DNA from 3 places in the Agromyces sp. NPDC004153 genome. Region 1 is predicted to be linked to each of the others. Evidence: predicted binding sites of a transcription regulator. Region 1 holds the regulator's gene; each other region holds the start of a gene.

Region 1 (9,941 bases):
CGTCGACGACACCCGCGACGTGCTCGACCCCGTCGCCGACATGGCGACCCTCGAGTCCGGCCGCCTCGGCGCCATGCAGAAGTTCTACATCGGGCTCAAGGGCTCGTACGGCGGCGTGCTCATGGTGGGCATCATCACGGGCATCGTCGGCATGTCGATCATCAACCCGCTCTCGCTGGCCGCCGGTGCGGTGATCGGTCGCAAGGCCTACAAGGACGACACGGCGGCCCGGCTCCTCCGGCGTCGCACCGAGGCGAAGGCGCTCATCCGGCGCCAGGTCGACGACGTCGTCTTCCAGGTCGGCAAGCAGCTGAAGGACCGGCTCCGCCTCGTGCAGCGCATCACGCGCGACCACTTCACTGCGATCGCCGACGAGCACCACCGGTCGCTGGCCGACTCGGTGCTCGCCGCGCAGAAGGCGGCGACGATGTACGCCAACGAGCGCGACCGCCGTGTGGCCGAGCTGAAGCGCGACCTGCAGCGGGTCGATGCGCTGTCGGCACGCGCGCGGGCGATCGAGTCCGCCGCCGCGGCCGCGCAGGCCGCCACGGATGCCACGACACCGACCGGCCGCGAACGCGCCGCCGCGGCATCCGCCGGCTCCTCGACGCGCTCGACGATCGAGGTCGGGCGGGCGTGACCGCGGCGCTCCTCGAGCAGACCCGCGCACTGCTGGATGCCGCGGCCGACGAGTACCGTGACGACCCGGCCGCCCTCGCGCAGCTCGAGGAGCACGCGACGCGGCTTCGCGACCCCCTGCGCGTCGCGATCGCGGGCATGGTCAAGGCGGGCAAGTCGACGCTCCTCAACGCGATCATCGGCGAGGAGATCGCACCGACGGATGCCGCGGAGTGCACGAAGGTCGTCATCTGGTACCGGCACGGCACCACGCCCCGCATCACGATGCACCTCGCGTCGGGCGCCGACCGCACCCTGCCCGTGCGACGCATCGAGGGTCGGCTGCAGATCGACCTCGACGGCACGCCGTACGAGGACATCGACCGGATCGTCGTCGAGTGGCCGTCGCGGCGGCTCGAGGAGGTGACCCTCATCGACACGCCGGGCATCGCCTCGCTCTCGACCGAGATCTCGGCCCGGTCGGCGGCCTTCCTCACGCCGACGGAGTCGCCGCCCGAGGCCGACGCGATCGTCTACCTGATGCGGCACCTGCATTCCGCCGACCTCGGGTTCCTCTCCGCATTCCACGACACCACGGTCGGGCGCTCGCGCACGGTCAACGCGATGGCGGTGCTCTCGCGCGCCGACGAGATCGGCGCCGGGCGCATCGACGCCCTGCTCTCCGCGCGAACGATCGCCGAGCGCTACCGCACCGACGGCGCCCTGCGCTCCCTCGCACTCGACGTCGTGCCCGTCGCGGGGCTCGTCGCCCAGTCCGCCCGCACCCTTCGCGAGCACGAGTTCGAGGCGCTGCGCGAGCTCGCCCGGCTCGGCCGCGACGCACGCGAGCGCATGCTCGTGTCGGTCGACCGCTTCGTGCGGGCCGACGCGGGCATCGACGTGAGCCCCGACGCACGGCGGAACCTGCTCGATCGGTTCGGGATGTTCGGGATCCGGATGTCGACGGTCGCGATCCGGTCGGGCTGCGACGACTCGACCGAGCTCGCCGACGAGCTGTACCGGCGCAGCGGCCTCGAGGAGCTCGTGCGGCTCGTCGGCGACCAGTTCCGCGCCCGCGCCGACGTGCTGAAAGCGCGCACCGCCCTGGCCGCGCTCGGCGCCCTCGTCCGCGACCGGCCCCGCCCCGACGACTCGCGCCTGCCGGCCGCGATCGAGCGGCTCGAGTCGAACGCGCACGAGCTCCGCGAGCTCGCGCTCCTGTCGACGGCTCGCACGACCGGCCTCGACCTCCCGCCCGACGAGGCCGCGGAGGCCGAGCGGCTCATCGGCGGCGCGGGCACGTCGCCCGAACGACGCCTCGGACTCCCCGACGGCGCCGGTCCCGAGGAGGTGCGGGCGGCCGCGGCGACGGCGCTGGGGCGCTGGCGGGCGCTGGCCGGCAGTCCGCTGCTCGATCGCGCCGCGGCAGAGGCCTGCGACGTCGTGACCCGCTCGTGCGAGGCGCTCGTGGTCGAGACGGCGCCCGCGTCAGTCGAGCGCCGCCAGCTGCGCCTCGTCCTTCATCCGGAACCACCGGTGGGCGGAGGGGGCGAGTGAGCACACCCACGCGGCGAACGCGACCACGAACCCCCCGACGAGCAGGAGCTCCACCGGCACGGCCACGTCGCCGACCGCGAGGAACGCCGACCCCATGAGCACCACGCCGGCCTGGAGCACCAGCGCGATCAGCAGCAGCCACCTCGCGCCGCCGCGACGATTCATCATGAACGCGAGCAGGGCCGCCTCGACGGCCACGACGATGCCCATACCGGCGAGGCTCGTCCAGTAGACGACGTCGACGAGGGCGTCGACCTCCGACTCGTCGTACGTGGGCGACAGGCGCCCGATCACCTCGGTCAGCTCGGTCGTGATCGCCCCGTGCGAGAGGAAGGCGAGGAGCACGCCGAACGCGCCGAGCACGAAGCTCAGGATCCAGAGCGATCGCGACGTGCGGATCGACCGCGGCGGCGGGAGCGGGCGCAGCACGGGCGGCTTCGTCCGGTCGGACATGACCGGTCGCGCCGGCGGCGGCACCGCGTCGGGGTCGTCGTCGGGCACGAGCGGCCGGTAGCGCGGGTCGTCGGGATCGGTCTCCCGCTCGATCGCGGCATCGTGCGTCGGCTCACGCAGTCCGTCGTCGGCATCCTCGACGTCATGCTCCGGATGCCGCGACTCGCCGTCCCCCATGGACCTGTCCCCCATGAGCGCCAGCCTACGGCAGCGCGGTCGACGTCATGCGGAGGCATCGCCGACGCCGTCGGACGGCCCGACGAGCCGCACCGCGAGCGAGTCCACGAGGGTCGCGATCGCGTCGTCGGCGGCCCATCTCGCGGCCAGGCGCTGCAGCACCGCGTCGAGCTCGGCGCGGGTGAGCCCGCCGACGAGCTCGAGGCGCACCACGAGCTCGGGGCCCGCGAGCCGCGCGCCCGGGTCCCCGGCGGACAGCTCGACGCCGAGCACGGCCAGCTCCGTGCCGATCGACCGCTCGAACGCGGCCTGCACCGCGTCGGACTCGAACGGCGGCGTCCACGCCTGCGACTGGGCGACGGCCCAGACGGCGGGCCGCCGGAGCACGAACTCGCCTGCGGAGCCCGGGTCGAGCACCACGAGGTCGGTGCCGTCGTCGGCCGCGGCGAGCGCGACACGCACTCCGTCGGCGGGCACGGGCCGGGCGACCGGGTTCCACGCCGACATCGCGTCGACCGAGGCGAACACGGGCAGGACGCGGCGTCCGTCAGGGCCCTCGACGGTGACGATCGAGAGCTCCTGGCTCTTGTCGACCGCGAGGCCGTGCGCGCCGACCTCCGCGCCGCCGTCGCCGAGGTCGGCGAGGAGCGGGATCAGCAGGCGCGCGGCGCCGAACGCGGCGACCACCTCTGCCTGCCCGCCCTCGCCGGCGTGGAAGCGGCGGACGGCCGCGGCGAGGGCCTCGGGGGCGCGTCCGTCGTCGGTGGCATGCGGATTGGGCTGGAACGAGCGCCCGGCCCACGGCACGCCGGCGGAGTCGGTCGCGGCCGGGTCGCGGCGGGCGGCGTCGTCGTCACGGCCGGCGGATGCGGCATCCGCCCGCCCGTCGACGGGGTCAGCGGCCGGCGACATCCAGGGCCTCGGCCAGCGTGAAGGCGCCCGCGTAGAGCGCCTTGCCGACGATCGAACCCTCGAGCCCGAGCGGCACGAGCTCGCGCAGCGCCGCGATGTCGTCGAGGCTGGACACGCCGCCGGAGGCCACGACGGGCCGGTGCGTGCGATCCATGATCTGGCGCAGCAGGTCGAGGTTCGGGCCCTGCAGCGTGCCGTCCTTCGTGACGTCGGTCACGACGTAGCGCGCAGCGCCGGCCTCCTCGAGGCGGTCCATGACCTGCCAGAGGTCGCCGCCGTCCTTCGTCCAGCCGCGGGCCGCGAGGGTCGTGCCGCGCACGTCGAGGCCGACGGCGATGGCCTCGCCGTACTGCGCGATGACGGATGCCGCCCACTCGGGGTTCTCGAGCGCTGCGGTGCCGAGGTTGATGCGCTTGGCGCCGATCTCGAGCGCGTGCTCGAGCGAGGCGTCGTCGCGGATGCCGCCGGAGAGCTCGACGTTCACGCCGCGCACCTGGCGGATGACCTTCTTCAGGATGCCCGCGTTGGAGCCGCGGCCGAAGGCCGCGTCGAGGTCGACGAGGTGGATCCACTCCGCCCCCTGGTCGGCCCAGTCGGCGGCCGCGTCGACCGGGTCGCCGTAGTTCGTCTCGGTGCCGGCCTCGCCCTGCGTCAGGCGGACGGCCTTGCCCCCCGCGACGTCGACTGCCGGAAGCAGCACGAGACGGGGGGTCTTGTTGAACTCACTCATCACTGTCCTCGTATCGGTGGCTGTGAAAGCACCACAGCGGCACAGTCACAGCATCCTAGTCGGGTCGCGCGCCGGCGGCCCGCGCATGACGCCCCGAGCCGGCCGCGCTGCCCGTCGCGGGATCAGCCGAGCGTGCCCAGCCAGTTCGCGAGCAGCCGGATGCCGGCGTCGGACGACTTCTCGGGATGGAACTGCGTCGCCGACAGCGGGCCGTTCTCGACCGCCGCGAGGAACGGACCGCCGTGCTCCGACCAGGTGAGCCTCGGCTCCGGGAACGGCGGGACGACGTCCAGCAGCCACTCCTGCGCGGCGTAGGAGTGCACGAAGTAGAACCGCTCGTCCTCGATGCCCTCGAAGAGCAGGCTGCCGACGTCGGGACGCACGGTGTTCCAGCCCATGTGCGGCAGCACCGGCGACGGCAGCTCGGTCACGACGCCGGGCCACTCGCCGAGGCCCTCGGTGTCGACGCCGCGCTCGACGCCGCGGTCGAACAGCACCTGCATGCCGACGCAGATCCCGAGCACCGGACGCCCGCCCGCGAGCCGGCGGTCGATGATCTCGTCGCCCCGCACGGCCTGCAGCTGGTCCATGACGGCCTTGAACGCCCCCACGCCCGGGACGACGAGCCCGTCGGCCTCCATGGCGGCGGCGCGATCAGCCGTGACCTGCACCTCGGCCCCGGCGCGTTCGAGCGCCTTCGCGGCCGAGTGGATGTTGCCCGAGCCGTAGTCGAGCAGCACCACGCGGCGCGTCGCGGTCACAGGGCGCCCTTCGTCGACGGGATGCCGCTCACCAGCGGGTCGAGGGCCTTCGCCTGGCGGAAGGCGCGGGCGAACGCCTTGAACTCGGCCTCCGCGATGTGGTGCGGGTCTCGCCCCGCGAGCACGTTGACGTGGACCGTGAGGCCCGCGTTGAACGCGATCGCCTCGAACACGTGGCGCACCATGGAGCCCGTGAAGTGACCGCCGATGAGGTGGAACTCGAACCCGGCGGGCTCCCCCGTGTGCACGAGGAACGGCCGCCCCGAGATGTCGACCACGGCCTGCGCGAGCGCCTCGTCGAGCGGCACGAGCGCGTCGCCGTAGCGCGAGATGCCCCGCTTGTCGCCGAGGGCCTCGCGGATCGCCCGGCCGAGCACGATGCCCACGTCCTCGACGGTGTGGTGCACGTCGATCTCGATGTCGCCGCGGGCACGCACCGTGAGGTCGGTGAGCGAGTGCTTCGCGAACGCGGTGAGCAGGTGGTCGTAGAACGGCACCGTGGTCTCGATGTCGCTGCTGCCCGAGCCGTCGAGGTTCAGCGACAGGTCGATGCTGGACTCGCTCGTCTCGCGCTGCACGCGTGCGGTGCGCGGGGCGCCGGGAGTGGTCATGTCGTCATCCTATTCGGGCGCGCTGGACGCTCGTCGGGGTGCGGAGGGCGCCGGTCGTGGGTCAGGACCCCGCGGTGGCGGGTGCGAAGACGGCGATCGCCTCGAGGAACGCGCTCGTCTCGGCCTCGGTGCCCGCGGTCACGCGGAGGCAGCCGGGCAGGCCGATCTCGCGGATCAGGATGCCCCGGTCGAGCAACGCCTGGAAGACCGCGTGCGGGTCGTCGACACCGCCGAAGAGCACGAAGTTCGATCCGCTGCGGTAGGGGTGGAAGCCGAGTCGGGCCAGCTCGACCGAGATGCGCTCGCGCTGCGCGCGGATCTCGCCGACCATGGCGAGCATCTCGTCCGAGTGCGCCAGGGCGCCGAGCGCGGCGGCCTGGGTGAGCGCCGAGAGGTGGTACGGCAGGCGCACGAGGCGCAGCGCGTCGATGACGGCGGGATCCGCGGCGAGGTAGCCGACGCGCGCGCCCGCGAAGGCGAACGCCTTGCTCATGGTGCGCGACACGAGCAGCCGGGGCCGGCCCTCGAGCAGCGTCAGTGCGCTCGCGGTGCCGGGATCGGCGAACTCGATGTACGCCTCGTCGACCACGACGATGCCGCGCGCGGCATCCGCCACCGCGGTGATGGTCTCGAGGGAGAGGGGCGTGCCCGTGGGGTTGTTCGGTGCGCAGAGCAGCACGATGTCCGGGTCGTGCTCGCGCACCGCGGCCACCGCCGTCTCGGGCGAGAGCTCGAACTCGTCGTCGCGGCCGGCCGTGATCCACTCGGTGCCGGTACCCGATGCGAGGAGCCCGTACATGGAGTACGTCGGCGCGAATCCGAGCACGCTGCGGCCGGGCCCGCCGAATGCCTGCAGGACGTGCTGGAGCACCTCGTTCGAGCCGTTCGCCGCCCAGATGCGGTCGATGTCGAGGTCGTGCCCGAGGTAGTCGGCCAGGGCGCGCCGGAGGGCCGTGAACTCGCGGTCGGGGTACCGGTTCAGGCTCAGGATCGCCGCGGCGACCCGGGCGACGATGTCGTGCGCGACGTCCTCGGGGATCGGATGGGTGTTCTCGTTGACGTTGAGCGCGACCGGGACCGACTTCTGCGGCGCGCCGTAGGGCGTGCGCCCGCGCAGGTCGTCGCGGATGGGCAGGTCGTCGAGGCTCGTCACCCGTCCATGCTAGCCACGGGCACCCCTGCGCCCCGCGGCCGTGACGTCATGGGACGACCGGGAGGGCGAGCCGCTGCCCCGGCTCGACGACCGCGTCGTCGAGACCGTTGAGGCGGATGATCTCGTCGATGAGGACGCGCGGGTCGCCGTCGGGCGCCAGCGACTCGGCGATGGCCCAGAGCGAGTCGCCCTGGCCGATCGTGACGTACTCGAACGAGGAGGCGGGCGCCGACGAGCCGCCGTCGGCTGCCGCACCACCCGAGCCGAGGACGGTGACGAGCGCCCAGACGACGAGCGGCAGGGACGCCAGCGCGGTGAACACGATGCGCCCTCGGCGCGTCAACCGGAGCCGCGTCGCCGTGCGCGGTGCGGACTCCACCGGCATGGTTCGGGTCGGGACGATCGCTGCGCTCATGTCACACCTCCTGGACGAGTCGCACCCGGCCCTCGGCCGGGAGGGCCGGATGCGAAGCTCTGTTCCGAATATATCTTCGAATGTTCGAAGCTGCAAGCATCCGATCCGCCGGAATGTGCCCGCGGATTCCGCGACACACTCGAACGAATGTTTGCCGCACCGACATCTGCCGGATACAGTTTCGAATGTTCGACCACAGTCGATCAGAGACCACCGACATCCGGTCGCGAGCGGCCGCAACGAGGGGCGGAGACCTTGAGCACCGACATCGACGACGTGCGGGACCAGGGCAGGGCGCGCCGCCGCAAGAGCCTCAGCGCCAAGCAGGTCGCCATCCTCGAGGTCATCCAGCGCTCGGTGTCGAGCCGCGGCTACCCGCCGAGCATGCGCGAGATCGGCGACGCGGTCGGGCTCTCGTCGCTCTCCAGCGTCACGCACCAGCTGAACCAGCTCGAGCTGGCCGGCTACCTGCGCCGCGACCCCAACCGCCCGCGCGCCCTCGAGGTGCTCATCGAGCTGCCCGGATCGGCCGATCGCGCGCCGTCCGCCGGCGAGCCCATCCCCGTCGGCGACGCCGCGATGGTTCCCCTCGTGGGGCGCATCGCGGCCGGCATCCCCATCACGGCCGAGCAGCAGATCGACGAGGTCTTCCCGCTCCCCCGCCAGCTCGTCGGCAAGGGCGAGCTCTTCATCCTCAAGGTCGTGGGCGACTCGATGATCGACGCCGCCATCTGCGACGGCGACTGGGTCGTGGTGCGCTCCCAGCGCACGGCGGAGAACGGCGAGATCGTCGCGGCCATGCTCGACGGCGAGGCCACGGTCAAGGTGTTCCGCCAGCGCGACGGACACACGTGGCTGCTCCCCCGCAACAGCGCGTTCGAGCCCATCCTCGGCGACCAGGCCGAGGTCCTCGGCAAGGTCGTGGCGGTCCTGCGCACGGTCTGAGCGCCGCCGCGTGGCAGGAGGTCGATGCGAGCGGCCTCACGCGCGACCGGATGCCCCGACCGCGCGATCAGGCGGCGGCGACCGCCAGGGCCGCCTGGGGCTGCGCCTTTCCGACGCCCCGCAGCCAGTCGACGATCGTGTCCATGAAGCCCGCGTGGTCGTCGCGGAACACGGTGTGGCCCGTGCCCTCCACGGTCTCGACGGTCATCCCCTGCCGACGCAGCTGCGCCGCGACGCGCTCGGTGATCAGCAGGCTCTTCTCCGCGAGCACGACGAGGCTCGGCGCGACGAGTCGCGCCGGCGGCACGAGCGGCCGGGTGTCGGCGAAGCCGAGGATGGTGCGTCGGTCCCAGTCCCGCAGGGTGGCCAGCTCGATGTCGACGTCGGCGGCGCTCCACTTCGGGTTCATGCGCACGAGCGCCGAGCGCCGGGGTCGCGGCGCGACCGCGAAGAACGCCTTGAACGCCCAGCCGCGGATGCCGGTCGGGAACGAGAACGCCGGGTCGATGTAGATCGCGGCGCGCGGCGCCATGCGGTCGGCGACGAGGCTGGCCACGAGGCCGCCGAGCGAGTGGCCCATGACCACGTCGGGCGGCCCGTCGATCAGCGGCGTCAGCGTCTCGACGACGTCGTCCGCCCAGGCGGCGGGCGAGTACCGGCGCGCACGCGGGCTGCGTCCGTGCCCGGCCAGGTCGACGGCGAGCACGCGGAAGCCGTGCTCGAGGAGCTCGGCGGTCACGCGGTGCCAGGCTCGCGAATCCGACATGATGCCGTGGATGAGGACGGCGGTCTTCGTGCCGCTGCCGGATTCCTGTACCGCGAGACGCATGGAGCGACCATAGCGATCGCGGCTGGGGATCGCCCCCGACGTGACTGGACGCCGGCTGCGAACGGACCGGTCCCTGTCACCCGAGGCCGGGGATCTCGACCTCGAGCGCGAGGCCGGTCAGCGCGATCCGGTCGTCGTACCCGCCGAGCACGAGCACGGCAGCGTGCTCGAGCGGACTCACGGTCGCGAACGACGCGGGCCGCTCCAGCTCGACGAGCACCGTGGACGCGCCCGCGGCGACGTCGACGACCTCGACCGAGCCGCCACCGGCGCCGATGAGCACGCGGCCGTCGGGGAGGGCGAGCGCTCCGCCCGACAGCTTGTAGCGCGGCTCCGCGAGGTCGGGACCGGGCGTGAACGCTCCAGTTCCCGGATCGAAGACCTCCGTCGTCGCGAGCACCCGGCGGTCGTCCGGCGTGCCGCCGGCGACGAGGACCCGGCCGTCGGCGAGGGTCGCCTGGACGTGCTTGAACCGGGGCGTCGCCAGCGGTCCCACCTCGACCCAGGTCCCGTCCGCCGAGTCGTAGATCGCAGCCGCCGGCGATCCGGTCCCGGGCGCCACGCGTCCGCCCGTCACGAGCACCCGCCCGTCGTGGAGGGTCGACGCCTCCAGCGCGTCCGCCGGCCACGGCAGCGGGCTCGTGGGGAGGACCTCCCAGGTCACCGGGTCGACGATCACGGCCTCGTCCGTGACGCCCGTGGCCGTCTCGCCGCCGACGACGAGCACGCCACCCTCGGGCAGGAGGGCGGCCACGTGCCCGCCGCGCGGCGCGACCGTCG
Region 2 (9,941 bases), on a different contig from region 1:
CGCCGAGCTGCTCGACTTCGTGGGGCTCGCCGACAAGGCGCGCAACTACCCCGACCAGCTCTCGGGCGGGCAGAAGCAGCGCGTCGGCATCGCCCGCGCGCTCGCCACGTCGCCGCGGCTGCTGCTCGCCGACGAGGCGACGAGCGCGCTCGACCCCGAGACGACCTACGAGGTGCTCGAGCTCCTGAAGCGCGTGAACCGGGAGTTCGGCGTGACGATCATCGTCATCACGCACGAGATGGACGTCATCCAGTCGATCGCGACGAAGGTCGCCGTGATGGACGGCGGCCGGGTGATCGAGCACGGCGACGTGTTCGACGTGTTCTCCGACCCGCAGAACCCGTCGTCGGCGCGCTTCGTCTCGACCGTCGTGAAGGGCATCCCGTCGCCTGCGGAGCTCGCGGTGCTCCGCGAGCGGCACGAGGGCCGCATCGTCACGATCTCGTTCCGCGACGGCGACGCCTCGCAGGCGTCGGTGTTCCTCGAGCTCGGCGCGGCGGGCCTCGAGTTCGAGCTCGTGTACGGCGGCATCAACGACATCCAGGGGCGCGCGTTCGGGCACCTCACGCTCGCGATCCGGGGCGCGGATGCCGCGATCGACACCGCACTCGAGAGCATCGGCTCCCGCGTCGACGTGACGGAGGCAGCCTGATGGATCGCCTGTTCGAACTCCAGGGCGAGTTCTGGGTCGCCGCCGTCGAGACCCTGTACATGGTGGCGCTCACGCTGCTCTTCGGCGGCATCGCGGGGCTCCTGCTCGGCGTCGCGCTCTACACGACGCGTCCCGGCAGCCTGCTGTCGAACCGCGTCGTCTACAACGTGGTCAACGTCGTCATCAACTTCTTCCGGCCGATCCCGTTCATCATCTTCATCGCGGCGGTGCAGCCGCTCGCGCGGGTCGTGGTGGGCACCGGCATCGGCAACAACGCGCTCATCTTCGCGTTGTCGCTCGCCGCGTCGTTCGCCATCGCGCGCATCGTGGAGCAGAACCTGCTCACGGTGTCGCCGGGCGTGATCGAGGCGGCGCGCGCGATGGGCGCGGGCCCGATCCGGATCCTCGTCACCGTCGTCATCCCCGAGGCGCTGGGGCCGCTCATCCTCGGCTACACGTTCGTGCTCGTCGCGATCGTGGACATGACCGCCGTGGCCGGCCTCATCGGCGGCGGCGGCCTCGGCACGTTCGCGCAAGTGTACGGCTACCGCCAGTTCGAGCCGGTCATCACGTGGGCCGCCGTGCTGCTCATCGTCGTGTTCGTGCAGGGAGTGCAGTTCCTCGGGAACTGGCTTGCGCGGAGGGTGCTGCGGCGGTAGGCGAGTCGTCCTCCACACCTCGCGACGCCCGTTCAGGCTCCACCGAACGGCGCCTGAGCGGATCATCGGTCGGCGACCGTGGGACGTTCGGGTCATGACCCGACTCGACACGACGACCGAACGGACGCATGGCCCCATCCCGACCGACGAGGACATCCGGCAGCGCGTCACTGACCTCTTGAGGAATGCGGTCCGCCGCCAGTGGTGGACGCTCTACCTCGACGACGCCGACGTGCAGCGGCCGGTGCTCATGCCCATGGCGGGCTACCCCGAGGATCCGTACGAACCGTGCGGCGCCGAGGGCACCGTGGCCGAGGTGCTGGCGGGCCGGCTCGCGAGCATCGTCGGCGAGATCGGGGCCGCGAAGGTCGTCTTCGTCTGGGAGCGTCCGGGAGGCGAGGAGCTCACCTCCGGCGACCGGGAATGGGCGGGCGCGCTCGGTGCAGCGTGTCACGCGGCCGGGGTGGAGGTGCGGGCGCAGCTGGTCCTCCACGACCGCGGTGTGCGGTGGATCGCGCCGGACGAGTTCGCGTGAGCGCGGGCGTGCCCGAGTTCGGTGCTGGGGCAGGTCGATTCTGAGGGTGCGCGGCGGGCTCGCCAGGGCTCGGTGCGGGGGCCGGCGCGCTTCCGAGGGTGCCTGCGGGGCTCGCGCTCGGTGCCCGCTCATGCCGACGTCTCCGGCAAAGCGGCACGGCGAGGCAAGAGGGGTCAGAAGGGCGGCGCGTCGGGTGGAGTTCCAACCTGACGAGCCGGTCGTACCTGACGAGCCGGTCGGGCCGAACCTGGTGGCGGAAAGCGCGTCGGATCGGGCCCCGGAATCCGCACCGACGGCTCGGTGATGTATCGACGACCCGCCAACGAGCGCCATTCGAGCGTGCCGTGCTCGAGATGTCGTACTGACCAGGAGGTCTCGTGCTTCACGTGGTGATGGGACGGGCAGAGGTGCGCCAGATTGTCGAATGCGGTGCGGCCGTCGTCGGCCCAGTCCTCGGTGTGATCGAGCTCGCACCGAGCGGCACGGCGGTTGCAGCCGGGGAACCGGCAGGTCTCATCGCGAACCCGCAGCCAACGGGCGAGGTCGGCGGGCGGGCGGTAGGTGGTGCGGTCGACGTCGAGCACCGTGCCCGAAACCGGGTGAGTGAGGATGCGCGTGAATGAGGGTGCGTGCGCGGCGAGCCTTCGGGCCGTCTCGGCGTCGATCGGGCCGTAGCCGTCGAGGTCGGCGGGTGCGTCGTCGAGGCCGAGGAGCGTGAGCACCGGCACGGTCACGTGCACCGTCGGTCGAACGGTCGCCGCGGCGACGTGGAACGCCTCGCCGATCGGCGGGACGCCGTGGAGCAGCAGGTCGCGCGCGACATCGGCTCGGAGTTGGTCGGGCGTTCTGGAGTCGCCGACTCCCGCCACCTCGTCGTCGCGCACGTCGGCGGCCACCCGGGTGAGCCGGTCGTGGATCAGGAGGGCGTCGCTCGCCGGGAGGTGCAGGTGCAGCCAGGCCATGCCGTCGCGCGCGGGTTCGAGCTCGATGCGGCGTTCGGCGATTGCCTGCTCGTGGCGTTCCCTGAGCGATTCCGCCTGCAGGGACTCGCGCAGGCGTCGGGCGACGCGACGCAGGCCGGCAGCCGTCATCGTCGCGGCGCGCTCGGCGAGCTCGATGTCGAGTCGAGCCCGCACGGAGGCATCGGTGAGCCCCGCGGTCTCGTCGACGACGACGCGCGCGTGCGACTCGTCGACATCGCCCGAGCGAAGTGCCGCAAGAGTCGCGGGGAGGTGGTTCGCAAGCGTCCACGACTCCGACACGAGCCGCATCATCGTGCGCTCGGGGAGTCGCAACGCCGTCGCGAGTTCTGCGATCACGGCACGTCGGGCGACCTCACGTCGACGTTCAGGTCCCAGGGATGGCGCGGTGAACGCATCAGCGCTGCGCATCGCGTAGTCGACCGCGAGATTGATCACGTCGACGCGCATCGCCGCCTGCATGGCTTCGAGCCGACGGGTCTGGACTGCGGCGTCGATCAATCCGGCGAGGCCGTCTTGGGCGATCGCGAACGGCGAGGACTCGGGCGCAGTGGCGATCGCGGGAGGGGGCGTCGCGATCGCCGTGGGCATGCTTCGATTCTAGCGAAATTCGAACGTATGTTCGAGTGCTGTGGACAACTCGCGAGGGAGTGAGGAACTCGCGAGGGGAAGGAGCAAACGAAGTGCCCGAAGCGTGCTCGTGAACGCGCGCAGGAGCGACGCGGGAGCCCGGCCGCCCTCCGACCGCGCCGACGTTCAGTCGAACCCGAGGCTGAGCTTGCGCAGCAGCGCCGCGAGCCGCTTCTGCTCGGCGGCCGGCAGGCTCTCGAGCAGCTCCGACTCGGCGTCGACGAGCCGGGTGATGGCGGCGTCGACCCGCGTGAGGCCGGCCGGGCTCATCTCCACGAGGATGCCGCGTCCGTCGTTCGGGTCGGTCTGCCGCGAGACGAGCCCGCGCTCGACGAGCCGGTCGATGCGGTTCGTCATGGTGCCGCTCGAGACGAGGGTCTGCTGCAGCAGCTGCTTCGGCGAGAGCCGGTAGGGCGTGCCCGCGCGCCGCAGCGCCGAGAGCACGTCGAACTCGGATGCCTCGAGCTCCGACCGTGCGAACGCTTGGCGCCGCGCGCGGTCGAGGTGCTTCGACAGCCGTGCTACGCGCGAGAGCACCTGCAGCGGCGCGAAGTCGAGGTCGGGACGCTCGCGCTCCCAGTCGCCCACGATCCGGTCGACCTCGTCAGCATCGGTCATCCCGCCATCATCCCACCGCCGGGGTGCGACGGATGCCGCGCGGCGGCAGCCCACGGCAGTCCAAAGCGAGCGGATGCCGCGGGGCCGCACGCGTGCGCCATGGCAGACTTGTGGGCGGCGCAGGGCCCGACCCCCGCGCAGTCCGCCATGGTGTAACGGCAGCACGACAGCCTTTGGAGCTGTGAGGACCAGGTTCGAATCCTGGTGGCGGAGCATGGACCAGCAACTCGCCATCATCGTGCTCGCCGCAGGCCAGGGCACGCGCATGAAATCCGCCACCCCGAAGCTCCTGCACCCCCTCGCGGGGTCGCCCATCGTGGCCCACGTGCTGCGCACGGCGCAGGCGCTCGACGCCGCGCACGTGATCGCCGTCGTGCGGCACGAGCGCGACCAGGTCGCGGCCGCCGTCGAGGCGACGCTGCCCGGCACGGTCGTCGTCGACCAGGACGAGATCCCCGGCACCGGGCGCGCGGTCGAGCAGGCCATCGCGGTGCTGCCCGACGACTTCGCGGGTGAGGTCCTCGTGCTGAACGGCGACGTGCCGCTCCTCGATGCCGACACGCTCGCCGCCTTCCTCGAGCGGCACCGCGGCCATGCCGCGCAGGCATCCGTGCTCTCGGCGTTCTACGACGACCCCACGGGCTACGGCCGCGTCGTGCGCGACGACCACGGCGCGTTCGACCGCATCGTCGAGCAGAAGGACGCGAGCGACGACGAGCGTGCGATCGACGAGATCAACGCCGGTATCTACGCATTCGGCGCGGGCGCGCTGCGCGACCAGCTCGCGAACCTCACGACCGACAACGCGCAGGGCGAGAAGTACCTCACCGACGTGATCCAGCTGCTGCGCTCCGCGGGCTCCGAGGTCGAGGCCGTGCCCGTGTCGGCGCCGTGGCTCGTCGCGGGCATCAACGACCGGGCGCAGCTGTCGGAGACCGCGGCTCGCCTCAACGCGCTCATCGTGCGCGGCTGGCAGCTCGCCGGCGTCACGATCGAGGACCCGGCCACGACGTGGATCGACCTCGACGTGAAGCTCGAGCCCGACGTGACGATCCGCCCGGGCACGCAGCTGAAGGGCGCCACGGTCGTCGCGACCGGCTCCGTGATCGGCCCCGACACGACGCTCGTCGACTGCGAGGTCGGCCGGGGCGCCGAGGTGAAGCGCACGGATGCCACGCTGTCGGTCATCGGCGACGGGGCAACCGTCGGCCCCTTCTCGTTCCTCCGGCCCGGCACGGTGCTCGGCGCCGACGGCAAGATCGGCGCGTTCGTCGAGACGAAGAACGCGACCATCGGCGAGGGCAGCAAGGTGCCGCACCTCTCGTACGTCGGCGACGCCACGATCGGGGTGCACTCGAACATCGGCGCGGGCTCGATCTTCGCCAACTACGACGGCGTGCGGAAGCACCACTCCGAGGTGGGATCGCACGTGCGCACCGGCTCGCACGGCGTGTTCGTCGCGCCCGTTAGGATTGCCGATGGGGCCTACACGGGCGCCGGCACGGTCGTCCGCAAGGACATCCCGGCCGGGGCGCTGGCCGTGAACGTGGCCCCGCAACGCAACATCGAGGGATGGGTCAGGACGCACCGACCCGGCACTGCGGCGGCCCAGGCGGCCGAGGCGGCCGACGAGGCATCCGGGCCCGAATCGCACGACGCAGCCGCCGACTGACGCACCGGCCCACGCGGGTGGAGAGGACACACCACATGTCGGGAATCGAGACCACCGGATCGAAGCGCCTCGTGCTCGTCTCCGGCCGGGCCCACCCCGAGCTCGCGGAGCAGATCGCGGAGGAGCTCGGCACGGAGCTCATGCCCACCGATGCGCGCACCTTCGCCAACGGGGAGATCTACGCCCGCTTCGACGAGAGCGTGCGCGGCACCGACGCCTTCGTGATCCAGTCGCACACGTCGCCCATCAACGAGTGGCTCATGGAGCAGCTCATCATGATCGACGCGCTGAAGCGCGCGTCGGCCAAGCGCATCACGGTCGTCTCGCCGTTCTACCCCTACGCCCGCCAGGACAAGAAGGGCCGCGGTCGCGAGCCCATCTCGGCACGGCTCGTCGCCGACCTCTACAAGGCCGCCGGCGCCGACCGCATCATGTCGATCGACCTGCACGCGGCGCAGATCCAGGGCTTCTTCGACGGCCCCGTCGACCACCTCTTCGCGATGCCTGTGCTGCTCGAGCACTTCAAGGCGCGGCTCGACCCGACGACCCTCACGGTCGTCTCGCCCGACATGGGCCGCGTGCGCGTCGCCGACATCTGGAGCGACAAGCTCGGCGTGCCCCTCGCGATCATCCACAAGCGCCGCGACCCGCTGGTGCCCAACCAGGTGTCGGTGCACGAGATCGTCGGCACCGTCGAGGGCCGCGTGTGCCTCCTCGTCGACGACCTCATCGACACCGGCCGCACGATCGTCAAGGCCGCCGAGGCGCTGAAGGCCAACGGCGCGATCGGCGTGGTCGTCGCGGCGACGCACGCGGTGTTCTCGCACCCGGCCGTCGAGATCCTGCAGAACGAGTCGATCGACGCGGTGGTCGTCACCGACACGCTCCCCATCCCGCCCGAGAAGCGCTGGGACCGCCTCACGGTGCTGCCCATCGCGCCGCTGCTGGCCCGGGCCATCCACGAGGTGTTCGAGGACGGCTCGGTGACGAGCATGTTCGACGGCGCCGCATAGGCCGACCGATGGCCATCTCGACCCCGCGACCCTGGCTGGCCTCCTACGCCGAGGGCGTGCCCGACGACATCGAGGCGTTCGAGGGGTCGCTCTACGACCTCGTGCGCGGCTCCGCGGACCAGTACGGCGACCACGTTGCGCTCGAGTTCTTCGGCGCCACGACGACCTACGGGCAGCTCGTCGACCAGATCGAGCGCGCGGCCGAGGGCCTGCGCATCCTCGGCGTGCAGAAGGGCGACCCGGTCGCGCTGGTGCTGCCGAACTGCCCGCAGCACGTCGTCGCCTTCTACGCGGTGCTGCGCCTCGGCGCCATCGTCGTGGAGCACAACCCGCTCTACACGCCGCGCGAGCTGCGCCACCAGTTCGAGGATCACGGCGCCCGCGTCGTGATCACCTGGGACAAGGTGGTCGGCACGATCCAGGACTTCCCGGCGGATGTCGCGGTGGCCTCGATCGTGTCGGTCGACGTCACCCGTGCGATGCCGTTCCTCACGCGGGCGATGCTGCGGCTGCCGATCGCGAGGGCACGGGAGGCGCGGGCCGCGCTCACCACGAAGGTGCGCGGCACGACGCCGTGGCAGGAGCTCGTGGCATCCGCCCCCGTCGACGCGCACATCATCGGCCCCGAGGCCTCGGACGTCGCGCTCATCCAATACACGAGCGGTACCACCGGCAGCCCCAAGGGCGCGACCCTGACGCACGCGAACCTCGGCGCGAACGCGGCGCAGGCGCGCGCGTGGGTGCCGCAGGTCGAGCGCGGCACGTCGGTCGTCTACGCCGTGCTGCCGATGTTCCACGCCTACGGTCTCACGCTGTGCCTGACGTTCGCGATGAGCATGGGATCGCGCCTCGTGCTCTTCCCGCGGTTCGAGGCCGACCTCGTGCTGAAGGTCGTGAAGAAGCATCCGCCGACGTTCTTCCCCGCGGTGCCGCCGATCTACGACCGGCTCACGAAGGCGGCGGCGGCCGAGGGCGTGTCGCTGCAGGGCATCGAGATCGCCATCTCGGGCGCGATGCCGTTGTCGGCCGAGGTCGTGGAGCCGTGGGAGGCCGCCACGGGCGGCTACCTCGTCGAGGGCTACGGCCTCTCCGAGTGCTCGCCCGTGCTCATGGCCAACCCCGTCGCGCCGAGCCGGAAGGCGGGCACGGTCGGGCTGCCGCTGCCGTCGACCGAGGTGCGCGTCGTCGACCCCGACGAGCCCACGCGCGACCGCGAGCCGGGCGCCGAGGGCGAGCTCATCGTGCGCGGGCCGCAGGTGTTCTCGGGGTACTGGCGCAAGCCCGAGGAGACCGAGGCCGTGTTCGTGCCCGCCGACGACGGCGGCGCCGACTGGTTCCGCACCGGCGACATCGTGGCGATCGACGACGAGGGCTTCGTGCGCGTGGTCGACCGCATCAAGGAGCTCATCATCACGGGCGGCTTCAACGTCGCTCCGAGCGAGGTCGAGGAGGCCCTCCGCGCCTACCCCGACGTCGAGGACTGCGCGGTCGTCGGCCTGCCCGACGAGCACTCGGGCGAGCAGGTCGTCGCGGTCGTCGTGCTGAAGGAGGGCGCGACGTTCGACGCCGCCGCGATCCGCGAGTTCGCGCGCGCCGGGCTCACGCCCTACAAGGTGCCGAAGCGCGTGGTGCAGGCCGACGACCTCCCTCGGTCGCTCATCGGCAAGGTGCTGCGCCGCCAGGTGCGCAACGGGCTCCTCGAGGGCTGAACGCCGTGCCGTTCCTCTCGGGCGAGTCCGCGGGCGCGCTCGCGCGGCTCGTCGCGCTCGAGTCCGGGGCGTCGGGTGGTTCGACGGGCCGTGCGGATGCCGCGCCGCTCGAGCGGCTCCGCGGCATCCGTGCGCTCGCGGCCGCCCTCGATGCCGACCCTGCGGCGCTCGCGGCCGTGCGCGAGGCGCTCGACGGCGGCGCCTCGTGGGACGAGGTCGCGGATGCCGCGGGCCTCAGCGCGTCGGCGGCGAAGTACCGCTGGGCGGGCGGCGACGACGCCATCGCGGAGCGACAGGAGGCGAGCCGCCGACGCAAGCGGGAGCGGCCGTCGAGCGTGCCGACCGACCTGCCCGGGCTCTCGGTGTCGGATGCCGCGAAGCGGCTCGGCGTGACGCCGCAGGCGATCTACCAGCGCGTGAACCGCGGGCTGCTGGAGGCGACCACCGTCGAGCTGCCCGACGGGCGGAAGTACAAGCGCGTGTTCCTGCCGGACGTGGCGGAGCACGGCGCGAGCGACTGACGAGCACGGACGCCTACGTGCGGACGCCCGTCGGCGCCGGCTGCGGGCCCGACGGCATGATGCCGAGGTTGGCCACGAGGCGGCTGCCGCCGTCGCCCCGGATCTCGTAGCACAGCCAGCCCGGGCCGCCCGGGCCGAAGAACTCGAACGCGACGCGGCCGCCCGCGGCATCCGTGTCGTAGCCGGCGACGACGACGGCGCACGTGCGCTCCGCCGAGGAGTGCGCCACGGCGACCGACGAGAGCACGAGCGGCATCACCATCGCGGCGAGGGCCACGAGGACGGCGATGCGCAGCACCCTGCGTCGCCGCTCGCCCGGCATGGGGGCCTCGTCGAACGGGTCGGGCTCGAGCTCGGGGTGGCGTTCGCTCATCGCCGGCCCTCCACGAGGATCGAGGCCACGCCGGCCGCGCTCGCGACGAGCGTGGTGACCGCGACGCCGACGAGGACCCCGCGCGGCGGCGTGATCGTGAGCGTCTCGCCCATGAGCTGCCGCCGACGCACGGCGCCGACGACGACCGCGGCGCCCGCGGCCGCGAACAGCAGCGCGCCCACCGCGAGCAGCGCGGGCTCGCCCGCCACGAGGCCCGCACGGAGCGCGAGCAGCGCGTTCACGGCGATCGCGAGCGACGTGCGGACCCACGAGAGCGACGTGCGCTCGGGCTGCAGGCCGGGATCGCCGGTGGCGGGGATGCGGTAGGTGGTCACGGGAGCACCGTTCAGGACACCAGGAGGAGGAAGGTCAGCACGGCCGCGGTGAGCAGGCACGCCCCGGCGAGCGCCGGCAGCACCCAGCTGTAGGGGAGCGGACGGCGTCGTCGGATCGCGATCTCGTTGGCGCGCCACCGCGTGTAGGACACGACGCTCAGCACGGCCGCGATGAGGCCGAGCGCCACGGACACCGAGACGAGCACGACGCGCGGCTCGAGCGTTGCGGCGAACTGGTGCAGCA
Region 3 (9,941 bases), on a different contig from region 1:
CCTGGAAGTAGAGGCTGACGATGTACATGATCGCGTTGATCGTGCCCGAGCCGAGCAGGATCGACAGCGTCGCGCCGACCAGGATCTTGTTGCGCAGCAGCCCGAGGTCGAGCAGCGGCGCCTTCACCCGGCGCTCGACGACGACGAACCCGATCGTGGCGGCCACCGTGATGGCGAAGCATCCGAGCGTCGGGAGCGACAGCCAGCCCCACGCGCTGCCGTTCGTGAGCGCGAAGATGAGCGGCGCCAGGATGGCGGCGATGAGCACGGTCCCCGTCCAATCGATCGACCGCGGCCGGGTCGGGTCGCTGGACTCCTGCACCGCGAGGAGCGTCACCGGGACGCACGCGGCCGCGATCGCCGCGTCGATCCAGAAGAGCCCCTGCCAGCCGAGCGTCGACGCCAGCAGGCCGCCCACGAGTGGACCGGCGGCGGCGCCGATGGCGGATGCCGCGCCCCAGAGGGTGACCGCGCGCAGTTGCGCCGTGCCGGTGTTCGACGCCGACAGCAGGCTCATGCCGCAGGCGAGGATGGTCGCGCCGGCGGCGCCCTGGATGCAGCGGCCGGCGATCACGCCGAGGCCCTCCTGCGAGACCGCGATGAGCACGCAGGACGCGATGAAGAGGAACAGGCCGCCGAGGAAGATCCTCCGCCGCCCGAACACGTCGCCGAGCGAGCCCGAGGTGACGATGACGGCCGCGCCGACGAGCGAGTAACCCGTCACGGCCCACTGCAGCGTCTCCGTCGACGTCCCCGTGTCCGCCGAGATGGCCGGGATCAGGATCGACACCGCCGAGGTGTTCGCGTTCACCACCAGCGCCGAGACCGACGTGGCGATGAGCGCGCCCGTCGCGTAGCGCTGCGAAGTGGTCGAGGTCGTTCCCGTATCCCCCATGAGGACTTCCTACCACCGCGACGGATGCCGCGACCAGAGCGTCACCCGCGTCGCCGTGCCGACCCCATCGACCGCGCGATGGGCAGCCCGCCGCCGTGCCCCGTGAGCCCGCCGTCGACGGCGATCTCGGTGCCCGTGACGTACGAGGCATCCGCCGACAGCAGGTGCGCGATCACGGCCGCGACCTCCTCGGGGCCGCCGGCGCGGCCGAGCGGTGTGGCCTCGAGATTCACCTCGCGGAAGTCGTCGGGTGCGCCGGCGGTCATGGGCGTCTCGATGAACCCGGGGCTGACGAGGTTGACGCGGATGCCGCGGGGCCCGAGCTCCATCGCCGCCGTCTTCGTGATGCCGCGGAGCGCCCACTTGCTCGCGCCGTAGGCGATGCCGTAGTGCGCCATCGTGCCGGCGACCGAACCGACGTTCACGATGGATCCGCCGGCCCGCATGAGCGGTGCGAGCGCCTGCATGCCGAGCGCCGGGCCGACCGAGTTGACGGCGAACGCCTGCGCGAAGTCGTCGGCCGTCACGTCGAGGAGGCGTGCGCGGCGGGTGATCCCCGCGGCGTTGACGAGGCCGTCGAGGGTGGGCGTGTGATCGCCGGCGTCGCCGGTGCGGGCCCGGCTGGACGCGCCCTCGGCGCCCCCGAGACGTGCGGCGAGCTCAGCCCACTGCGCGCGATCCGCGACGTCGAGCACCACCCGCTCCACGAGGTCGCCGCCTCCGGCGAGGTCGTCCCAGGCGAGGTCCGCGGCGACCACCCGAGCCCCGGCCGCGGCGAGCGCGTCCACAGTCGCCGCGCCGATCCCCGACGCCGCGCCCGTGACGACGTACCGGTGTCCTGCGTGCGTCTCCATCGGCGACCCCTTCCGCTCCGAACGGTCCGGTTCCATGGTGTCGTGTGCCGGGCGTCGTGATGCCGTGCATCACGAATCACGATGATCGGCGCCGGCGCCCGTCCGTACGCTGGCGGGAGGCACTCGACGAGGAGCAGGAGACGCTGATGGCCGACACCGACGACCACGTGCGCTCCGACCTCGCGCCCGCACGCCTCTTCTCCTGCGCCGGGCAGGTCGCGATCGTGACCGGCGGCTCCTCGGGCATCGGCCGGGCCACGGCGGAAGCGCTGGCCGCCGCCGGCGCGCGGGTGCTGCTCGTCGGACTGCCCGAGAGCGATCCCGGAGGCGCGGCCGCCACCCTCCGCGGACAGGGGCTCGACGTGCACGGCTTCGGCACGGATGTCACGGCCGACGGCGCCGCGGAAGCCGTCGTCGCGGCGGCCCTCGACCGCTGGGGTCGACTCCACACCGTCGTCGCGAACGCCGGCGCCGCGCTCGACGAGCCCGGGCCGATCGACCTCGACGCCCTCGACCGGATGTACGCGCTGCATGTTCGATCGGTCGCGGCGCTCGCGAACGCCGCCGTGCCGGTCATCGCGGAGTCCGGCGGCGGAGCGTTCCTCGTGATGTCGAGCATCGCCGGGCTCCGCGGCAACCGGGTGCTGTCGGGCTACGGCATGACGAAGGCGGCGAACGCGCAGCTCGCCAGGAACCTCGCCGTGCAGTGGGGACCGCACGGCGTGCGCTCGAACGCGATCTCGCCCGGCGTCATCGAGACGGCCTTCGCACGGCCGATCACCGAGGATCCGTCGCTCGCGACCGTGCGGCGCGAGCGCACCCCCCTGCGCCGGTTCGGACGGGTCGAGGAGGTCGCGGGCGCGGTCGTCTGGCTCGCGTCATCCGCCGGCGCCTTCGTCACCGGCCAGAACATCGTCATCGACGGTGGGACGTTCGTCACCGATTGACTCGACGACTGCCCACCCCCACCGACACCCTGCTTGGCATATTGGAGACAGCCGCTTCCGATGGAGGACTGCCGTGGCCGATCTCAACGTTCTCGCCCAACGCCACCTCGACGCCGCGCTCGCGGACGAGCACGGTCGCAGCGCGGAGCTCATCCTGCGCGACGGACCCATGCGCCAGACGATCATCGCCCTCCGCGACGGCGTCGAGCTCGCCGAGCACAACTCCCCCGCCGCCGCCAGCCTGCAGGTGCTGGTCGGGAGCGTGCGCGTGACCGGCCAGGACGTCACCGACATCCGCGACGGCCGCATCGAGGTGCTGACCCATCACCGGCACGCGGTGCTCGCGCTCGAGGACGCGGTGTTCCTGCTCACGACCGTGACGAGCGTCGAGGGCAGCGTCGGCGGCCCCGAGCGGGCGCGCTGAACTCACGCCACCGGGCCGCCCGAGGCTCGCAGCGCCGCCCGCGCCGCGGCGATCGACGGAGCGGCCTCGCTGCCTCGTCGGAGCGCGAGCCGGATCGTCCGTGCGCTCCCGCTCGGTTCCAGGGCGCAGCCGGATGCCTCGGCGGAGACGATCGCCGGCAGGAACGCGACCGCGCGCCCGTGTGCGACGAGCCGCGCATGGAGGAGCACGTCGGTCGACTCGAAGCCGACGTTCGGCTCGAATCCGGCGGCACGACAGGCGGCCACGGCCCACTCGCGGGAGCGGGTCCCCGGCGGCTCCATCGCCCACCGCGCGTCGGCCAGGCCGGCGAGCGCGGCCGCGCCACGCGCACGCGGTGTCGCGACGAGCATCGCGTCGTCGAGCAGGTGCTCGGTGCGGATGTTCGTGATCGGCGCCACGGGTGCGCCCGGGTACTGCTCGTACAGCACGAGGTCGACGTCGCGCGCGAGCAGCGCTGGCAGCCCGTGCTCGGCGTGCACGTGCAGGAACGAGACCTCGACGTTGGGATGTTCGGCGGCCAGCCGGTCGAGCGCGGCCGGGATCAGCGTGTGCGCGGCGGACTGGAACGCGGCGATCCGCACGTGCCCCGAGACATCCGTGCGGCTCGCGGCGATGGCCGCCTCGGCCTGCTCGAGCTCGAGCAGCACGCGCTCGGTGTGGGCGACGAGGAGCTCAGCGGCATCCGTCAATCGCACCCGCCGACCCACGGGCTCGAGGACCGGCACGCCGACCTCGCGCTCGAGGATCGCGAGCTGGTGCGAGATCGCCGACGGGCTGTACCCGAGCGCCTCGCCGACCGCGGCGAGCGTGCCGCGGTGCTTGAGCTCGCGGAGGAGACGAAGTCGATGGAGGTCGTACATGTCGCACCATTCGATCTGCTTCATCGATACCGATGACTTACATGCTATCGATCGATGAGTCGTGCCTTCGTATCGTCGATGCATGACCGATCTGCTTCCCACTCGTACGCCGCACACGCTCGCGATCGACGCCGACCGCCTCTGGGCCTCGCTCATGCAGCTCGCTCGAATCGGCGCCTACACGGATGCCGCGACCGGCCTCGTCGGCGTCGACCGCCAGTCGCTCACCGACGCGGACGCCGAGGGGCGGCGCCTGCTCATCCGCTGGATGGAGGACGCCGGCCTGGAGGTGACCGTCGACGAGCTGGGCTCGATCTTCGGCCGCCGCGAGGGCCGCGAGCCCGACCTCGCGCCGGTCATGGCCGCCTCGCACATCGACAGCGTCGCGACCGCGGGCGCGTTCGATGGATGCCTCGGAGTGCTCGGTGCGCTCGAGGTCGTGCGCAGCCTCGACGACGCGGGCATCACCACTCGTCGGCCGCTCGTCGTCGCGGCGTTCACCGAGGAGGAGGGCGTGCGGTTCGGCACCGACATGCTCGGATCGGCCGTCGCCGCCGGCCGCCTCACCCTCGAGTTCGCGTACGACCTCGTCGACTCGGCAGGGCTGCGGTTCGGCGACGAGCTCGAGCGCATCGGATTCCGCGGCGACCGGCCGGTGCGGCTCGATGCGCCGCACGCCTATGTGGAGTGCCATATCGAGCAGGGTCCGGTGCTCGGGCAGCAGGGGTTCGCCGTCGGCGTCGTGACCGGCGTGCAGGCGATCTCGTGGCAGCGGGTCACGATCCACGGCCGAGCGGCGCACGCCGGCACCACGCCGACCGAGCTGCGCGTCGACGCCGGACTCGCCGCGGCTCAGGTGGTCGTGCACGTCCGCGAGATGGTCGACTCGGGCCGCTACGGCCGCCTTCGAGGAACCGTCGGGCATCTCAGCGCCTCCCCCGGACTGCCGAGCGTCGTGCCCGACCGCGCCGAGCTCACGGTCGACCTCCGCAACCCCGACGACGCGCTCATGGCCGCGGCCGAAGCCGATCTGGCCGCGTTCCTGGACGCCCTCCCCGAGCGGCAGCCCGGTCTCCGCGTTGAGGCGGAGCGCATGGCGAAGACCACCGCGGTGCCGTTCGATCCTTCGGTGCAGGACGCGATCGCGGATGCCGCGGCGGACCTCGGCATCCCGACGATGCGACTCTCGTCGGGCGCCGGACACGACGCCCAGGAGATCGCGGCCATCGCGCCGACCGCGATGGTGTTCGTGCGGGGGCAGTACGACGGCATCAGCCACAACCCGCGCGAGTACTCGACGCCCGAGGACTGCGCGGCGGGCATCGCGGTGCTCGGCACCACGCTGCTGCGCCTCGCCGAGGAGGTCGGCGCATGACCGACGCGTACTGGAACCCCGCCGCCCGCGCCTGGCGCACCGAGCGGCCGAGCGAGGTCATCGAGTTCCACCGGACCCTGCCGGGCTACCGTCCGTCGCCGCTCGTCGACGTACCCGAGCTCGCCGCCGAGCTCGGCGTCGGCCGCGTGTTCGTGAAGGACGAGAGCTCCCGCCTCGGGTTGCCCGCCTTCAAGATCCTCGGGGCGGCCTATGCCGTCGCCCGTGCGCTGTCTGCCCGGGTCGGATCGCCCGGCCGAGCCCTCACGCTCGACGAGCTGCGGTCGGCCCTCTCGGAGGCTCCCCCGGTGCGGCTCGTCGCCGCGACCGACGGCAACCACGGGCGCGCCGTCGCGCACACGGCGCGGCTGCTCGGCCTGCCCGCGCAGATCTGGTTCCCCGACGGACTCACGCCCGAGGCGAAGGACGCCATCGCGGCCGAGGGCGCCGAGGTCGTCGAACTGGCGATCCCGTATGACCACGTGGTCGCCGCCGCCACGCGCGCCGCGGAGGAGGCGGGGCCCGATGCCGTGCTCATCCAGGACACGGCCTGGCCGGGCTACGAGCAGGTGCCGCAGTGGATCGTCGACGGGTACTCGACGCTGTTCGAGGAGGCGGACGCGCAGCTGGCCGAGCTCGGGGTCGTGGCCGGCGCGGAGCTCGTTGCGGTACCCGTCGGGGTCGGCTCGCTCGCGCAGGCGGCGGTGCGGCATCATCGGTCGGGTGGCGGCGGTGGCGGCGCTGGTGGGGGCGGCACCCCCGCGCCGATCGTGCTGAGCGTCGAGGCGAGCGCGGCCCAGCCGATCATCGCGTCGCTGAACGCCGGTGATCTGGTGAGCGTGCCGACGAGTCACACGGTGATGTCGGGCCTCAACTGCGGCACGCCCTCAGAGATAGCGTGGCCGGTGCTGGCGGCGGGCCTCGACGCGGCCGTCACGGTCGACGAGGAGGAGGCGATCCGCGCAGTCCACGACCTGGAGGCCCTCGGGATCGACTCCGGTCCGTGCGGCGCTGCCACGCTCGCGGGCGTGCGCCGCCTGCTCGCCGACGATCGCGCCCGGTCGGCGCTCGGCGCGGACGCGACGGTACTGCTGCTCTCGACCGAGGGTCGACAGGCGAACCCGCTGCCCGAGGAGGATCGATGAGCGGCGGGCGGGCGGGCGGCCCCAATTCCGGTTCCGGCTCCGATTCCGGCTCCGGCTCCGGCTCCGGCTCCGACTCCGGCTCCGGCTCCGGCTCCGAAGAGCTCGAGCTGCTCCGCGACCTCATCGCCATCGACTCGGTCAACACGGCCCTCGTTCCAGGCGGCGCGGGCGAGGCCCGGATCGCCGACGCGGTCGTCGCCTGGCTCTCCCCGCGCGGCTTCGAATGCCGTCGGCTCGAGGCAACGCCGGGGCGTCCGTCGATCGTGGCCATCGCCCGCGGCACCGGCGGCGGACGCAGCCTCATGCTCAACGGCCACCTCGACACGGTGTCGCTGGCGAGCTACGACGGCGACGGGCTCGCGCCCGTGGTGCGCGACGGACAGTTGCACGGTCGGGGCGCGTACGACATGAAGTCGGGACTCGCCGCGATGATGGTCGCCGCCGCGCGAGCCCACGGCGGCCCGCACCTCGGCGACATCGTGCTCGCACTCGTCGCCGACGAGGAGCACGGCAGCCTCGGCACCGAGGAAGTGCTCGAACACGTCGTCACCGACGGCGCCGTCGTAGTGGAGCCGACCGGGCTCGACCTCGTCACATCGCATCGCGGATTCGCCTGGGCTGTCGTGACCGTCCACGGACACGCCGCGCACGGCTCCCGGCCCGACCTCGGCGTCGATGCGATCGCGAAGGCCGGGCGACTCCTCACCGCGATCGACGAGCTCGGCGCCCGGCTCGCGGTCGGCCCGCGGCATCCGCTGCTCGGCACCGGCAGCGTGCACGCCGGCACCATCGTCGGCGGCGCCGAGCCGTCGAGCTACCCCGACGCGTGCACGGTCACGATCGAGCGGCGCACGGTCCCCGGCGAGGACCACCTCACGTTCGAGCGCGAGCTCCGGAGCATCCTCGACGAGCTCGAGCGCACGGATGCCGCGTTCCGCGCCGAGCTGGCGATCAGCACGCATCGCGGCACATTCGAGGCCGACGCGGCATCCGAGATCGCCGCCGCCGTCGGTGCGAGCTTCGGCGAGGTGACCGGTCGTGAGCCGGCGCGTCGCGGCGAACCCTTCTGGACGGACTGCGCACTCCTCGCGGCGGCCGGCATCGACACGGTCATGTTCGGCGTCGACGGGGCCGGCGCGCACGCGGCCGACGAGTGGGTCGATCTCGCGTCGCTCGCCACGGTCACCGCCACGCTCGAGCGGACGATCGCGCGGTACGTGGGGTGAGCGGCGCGCCGTGTCGAGGCCTCGTCCTGTCGGCACTCGGTATTCTGTTCGATTTTATCTGCTACTTCTCGCACCCAGCTTCGAATGTATCTGCTAGAATGAACCTACTCGTGCCGGAGTGAACGAACTGGAGACAGTGATGCACCCGCTCCTGCACGAGAACGATCGACCGTGTTGACCGCGGATTCCGCGTGGACCACGGGAGTCGTGGCGACTGCGCGATCCGTTCCGAGCGCGAAATCCGCGACGTCGAGGTCCGACTCGACGGCAGGCACGGCAGTGGCAACCGGTCTCGACCTCATCGTCGACCGGCTCGCCGAAGCGACGGCTGCGCAAGCCGATGCCAATCGGGCCCTTGCTCGTCAGTGGATCGCGTTGGCCGAACTGATGCGGCTCGCTCGCGCGAATCCGCACGTCTACCTGCGCTCCGAGGGAATGGCTCGAGCCGACGCGCTGGAGATGGCGGAAGACGCCGCCGCGTACGACGCGGGGCTGCGCCTCCAACTCTCGGCCAACCAGGTGCGCTCCATGGCCCACGATGCGCAGGTGCTCGAAGACCGGCTGCCCGCGTTGCACGGCGCATTCGTCGCCGGACTCACCACCGTCGGGCACGTCAGCGCCGCCGTCGACCTCGTGGCGGGATGGACCGACGATACAGCCCTGCGAGCCTTCGACGAGCAACTGACCGCGTCGGCATCCACGACGACCGTGTCGGCGTTCCGTGCGCGGGCGCGGCGCCTCAAGGAGCGATTGCTCCAGGAGTCCCCCGAAGACCGTCACACCAGGGCGTTCGCCGACCGCCGCGTCTGGGTCGAGCGAGCCGACGACGGCATGGCCTACCTCCATGCACTGGTCGCGGCACCCGACGCCGTCCGGATCATCGAGCGGCTGAACGCCACAGCACGCGCGGAGCAGAAGCAGACGCGGGCCGGCGAGCCGGGCTGGCGTTCCCGTGATCAGATCCGGGCCGACCTCGCGGTCGGATGGCTCGCAGGCGACGGCACGCCGACCGCGGCCAAGGTGCGTCCGATGCTGCTCGTCCCGATGCTCTCCCTGCTGGGTGAGGGCGACGAGCCGATCGAGCTCCCGGGATACGGCAGCATCGATCGGCACTCGGCGGCGCGCCTCTTCGCGAAGGCTCCATCCTTCCGGCGCGTCGCCACCGATCCATTCACCGGCGAGCTCCTCGAGTACGACCGCACGCGGTATCGGCCGACGAAGGCGCAACGCGACTGGGTCGCGCTCCGCTTCGAGACCTGCATCGATCCCACCTGCTCGCGTCCGGTCCACGACTCAGACGTCGATCACCTCGAGGAATGGGTTCGCGACATGGGGTTCACGAATCGCGACAACCTGTTCCCGCTCTGCGAGAGCGGCAACCGCCGCAAGAATCTGAGCCGAGTCGCCTATCGACGACTCCCCTCTGGGAACGTGTCGATCACCACGCCGACTGGGCATACCGTCATCGCCGACCAGCCTCCATTCTGATCGGACGCACGGACCGTGGGCCTCTGGGGCTGCCTCACAACCGCACCAAGCCCGCGGCGGGCGAACTGACGCGCGCGGATTCCCTCGATCGAGTCATCCACGGCGTGACGAGCGCGTCAGCCGACGGAGGCGTCGGTCGACTGGTCCATGACGTAGATCACGAGACCGTTGGGATCGCGATACGTCGCCAGCTTTCCGCCCGGGATCTCGGCCGGTTCAGCCAGCACGTCGAGCCCCACCGGCGCGTCGGCGTGGAACCGATCGACGCTGTCGACGACGAACACCGGTCCGGCGGGGGCGTCGGGATCATTCGCGTCGAGCATGAGCTGCACGTCGGTGCCGGGCATGCCGAGCGCGACGGTGGTGTCACCCTCGCGCCACACCTCCTCCGCGCCGAACGCGTCGCGGTAGAGGGCCAGTGAGGCGGCCAGGTCGGAGGTGGGCGCCACTAGGAACTCGAGCTTCATCGCGCGGCCTTTCCGTGTGTCGTAACGTGACTTGCCCTCAGCATAACGGCATTATGGTGTCATGCGCGGGTGGATTCCGGTCTCGACGTCCCCGAAGGGACGACTCGTGCTGGCCGCCGCCCGCGAGTTCGGCTCACGACCCTTCGACGACGTGACCGTCGCCGACCTCGCTCGAGCCGCGGACGTCACCACCGGCGCCCTCTACCATCACTTCGACGGCAAGCTCGGGATCTACGCGTTCG

The links. Region 1 encodes LexA, which represses DNA repair genes until DNA is damaged. Its sites were predicted from a motif close to TCGAACANNTGTTCGA; they were not measured.
Region 2: a site for LexA is predicted at 3,437-3,452, ahead of ACWEOH_RS19505 (DUF222 domain-containing protein). Genes of this name have one in related genera too.
Region 3: a site for LexA is predicted at 7,825-7,840, ahead of ACWEOH_RS18155 (DUF222 domain-containing protein). Genes of this name have one in related genera too.

The regions. Positions count from the first base shown of each region.
Region 1 is NZ_JBSGFY010000001.1:37,789-47,729, forward strand. It holds gene ACWEOH_RS00150 (dynamin family protein) at 1-640, shown strand, start outside; gene ACWEOH_RS00155 (dynamin family protein) at 637-2,175, shown strand; gene ACWEOH_RS00160 (hypothetical protein) at 2,107-2,820, opposite strand; gene ACWEOH_RS00165 (SseB family protein) at 2,851-3,717, opposite strand; gene priA (bifunctional 1-(5-phosphoribosyl)-5-((5-phosphoribosylamino)methylideneamino)imidazole-4-carboxamide isomerase/phosphoribosylanthranilate isomerase PriA) at 3,701-4,447, opposite strand; gene hisH (imidazole glycerol phosphate synthase subunit HisH) at 4,570-5,208, opposite strand; gene hisB (imidazoleglycerol-phosphate dehydratase HisB) at 5,205-5,819, opposite strand; gene ACWEOH_RS00185 (histidinol-phosphate transaminase) at 5,881-6,972, opposite strand; gene ACWEOH_RS00190 (LysM peptidoglycan-binding domain-containing protein) at 7,019-7,387, opposite strand; gene lexA (transcriptional repressor LexA) at 7,655-8,332, shown strand; gene ACWEOH_RS00200 (alpha/beta fold hydrolase) at 8,400-9,161, opposite strand; gene ACWEOH_RS00205 (Kelch repeat-containing protein) at 9,238-9,941, opposite strand, start outside.
Region 2 is NZ_JBSGFY010000002.1:1,172,784-1,182,724, reverse strand. It holds gene ACWEOH_RS19520 (methionine ABC transporter ATP-binding protein) at 1-652, shown strand, start outside; gene ACWEOH_RS19515 (methionine ABC transporter permease) at 652-1,311, shown strand; gene ACWEOH_RS19510 (hypothetical protein) at 1,406-1,846, shown strand; gene ACWEOH_RS19505 (DUF222 domain-containing protein) at 2,020-3,417, opposite strand; gene ACWEOH_RS19500 (MarR family winged helix-turn-helix transcriptional regulator) at 3,583-4,074, opposite strand; tRNA gene ACWEOH_RS19495 (tRNA-Gln) at 4,216-4,287, shown strand; gene glmU (bifunctional UDP-N-acetylglucosamine diphosphorylase/glucosamine-1-phosphate N-acetyltransferase GlmU) at 4,289-5,746, shown strand; gene ACWEOH_RS19485 (ribose-phosphate diphosphokinase) at 5,782-6,759, shown strand; gene ACWEOH_RS19480 (long-chain-fatty-acid--CoA ligase) at 6,768-8,468, shown strand; gene ACWEOH_RS19475 (hypothetical protein) at 8,474-8,989, shown strand; gene ACWEOH_RS19470 (hypothetical protein) at 9,003-9,362, opposite strand; gene ACWEOH_RS19465 (DUF202 domain-containing protein) at 9,359-9,697, opposite strand; gene ACWEOH_RS19460 (YidH family protein) at 9,709-9,941, opposite strand, start outside.
Region 3 is NZ_JBSGFY010000002.1:899,587-909,527, forward strand. It holds gene ACWEOH_RS18115 (MFS transporter) at 1-895, opposite strand, end outside; gene ACWEOH_RS18120 (SDR family oxidoreductase) at 937-1,749, opposite strand; gene ACWEOH_RS18125 (SDR family NAD(P)-dependent oxidoreductase) at 1,896-2,696, shown strand; gene ACWEOH_RS18130 (cupin domain-containing protein) at 2,770-3,120, shown strand; gene ACWEOH_RS18135 (LysR family transcriptional regulator) at 3,123-4,001, opposite strand; gene ACWEOH_RS18140 (hydantoinase/carbamoylase family amidase) at 4,084-5,376, shown strand; gene ACWEOH_RS18145 (diaminopropionate ammonia-lyase) at 5,373-6,518, shown strand; gene ACWEOH_RS18150 (ArgE/DapE family deacylase) at 6,515-7,744, shown strand; gene ACWEOH_RS18155 (DUF222 domain-containing protein) at 8,024-9,232, shown strand; gene ACWEOH_RS18160 (VOC family protein) at 9,349-9,699, opposite strand; gene ACWEOH_RS18165 (TetR/AcrR family transcriptional regulator) at 9,761-9,941, shown strand, end outside.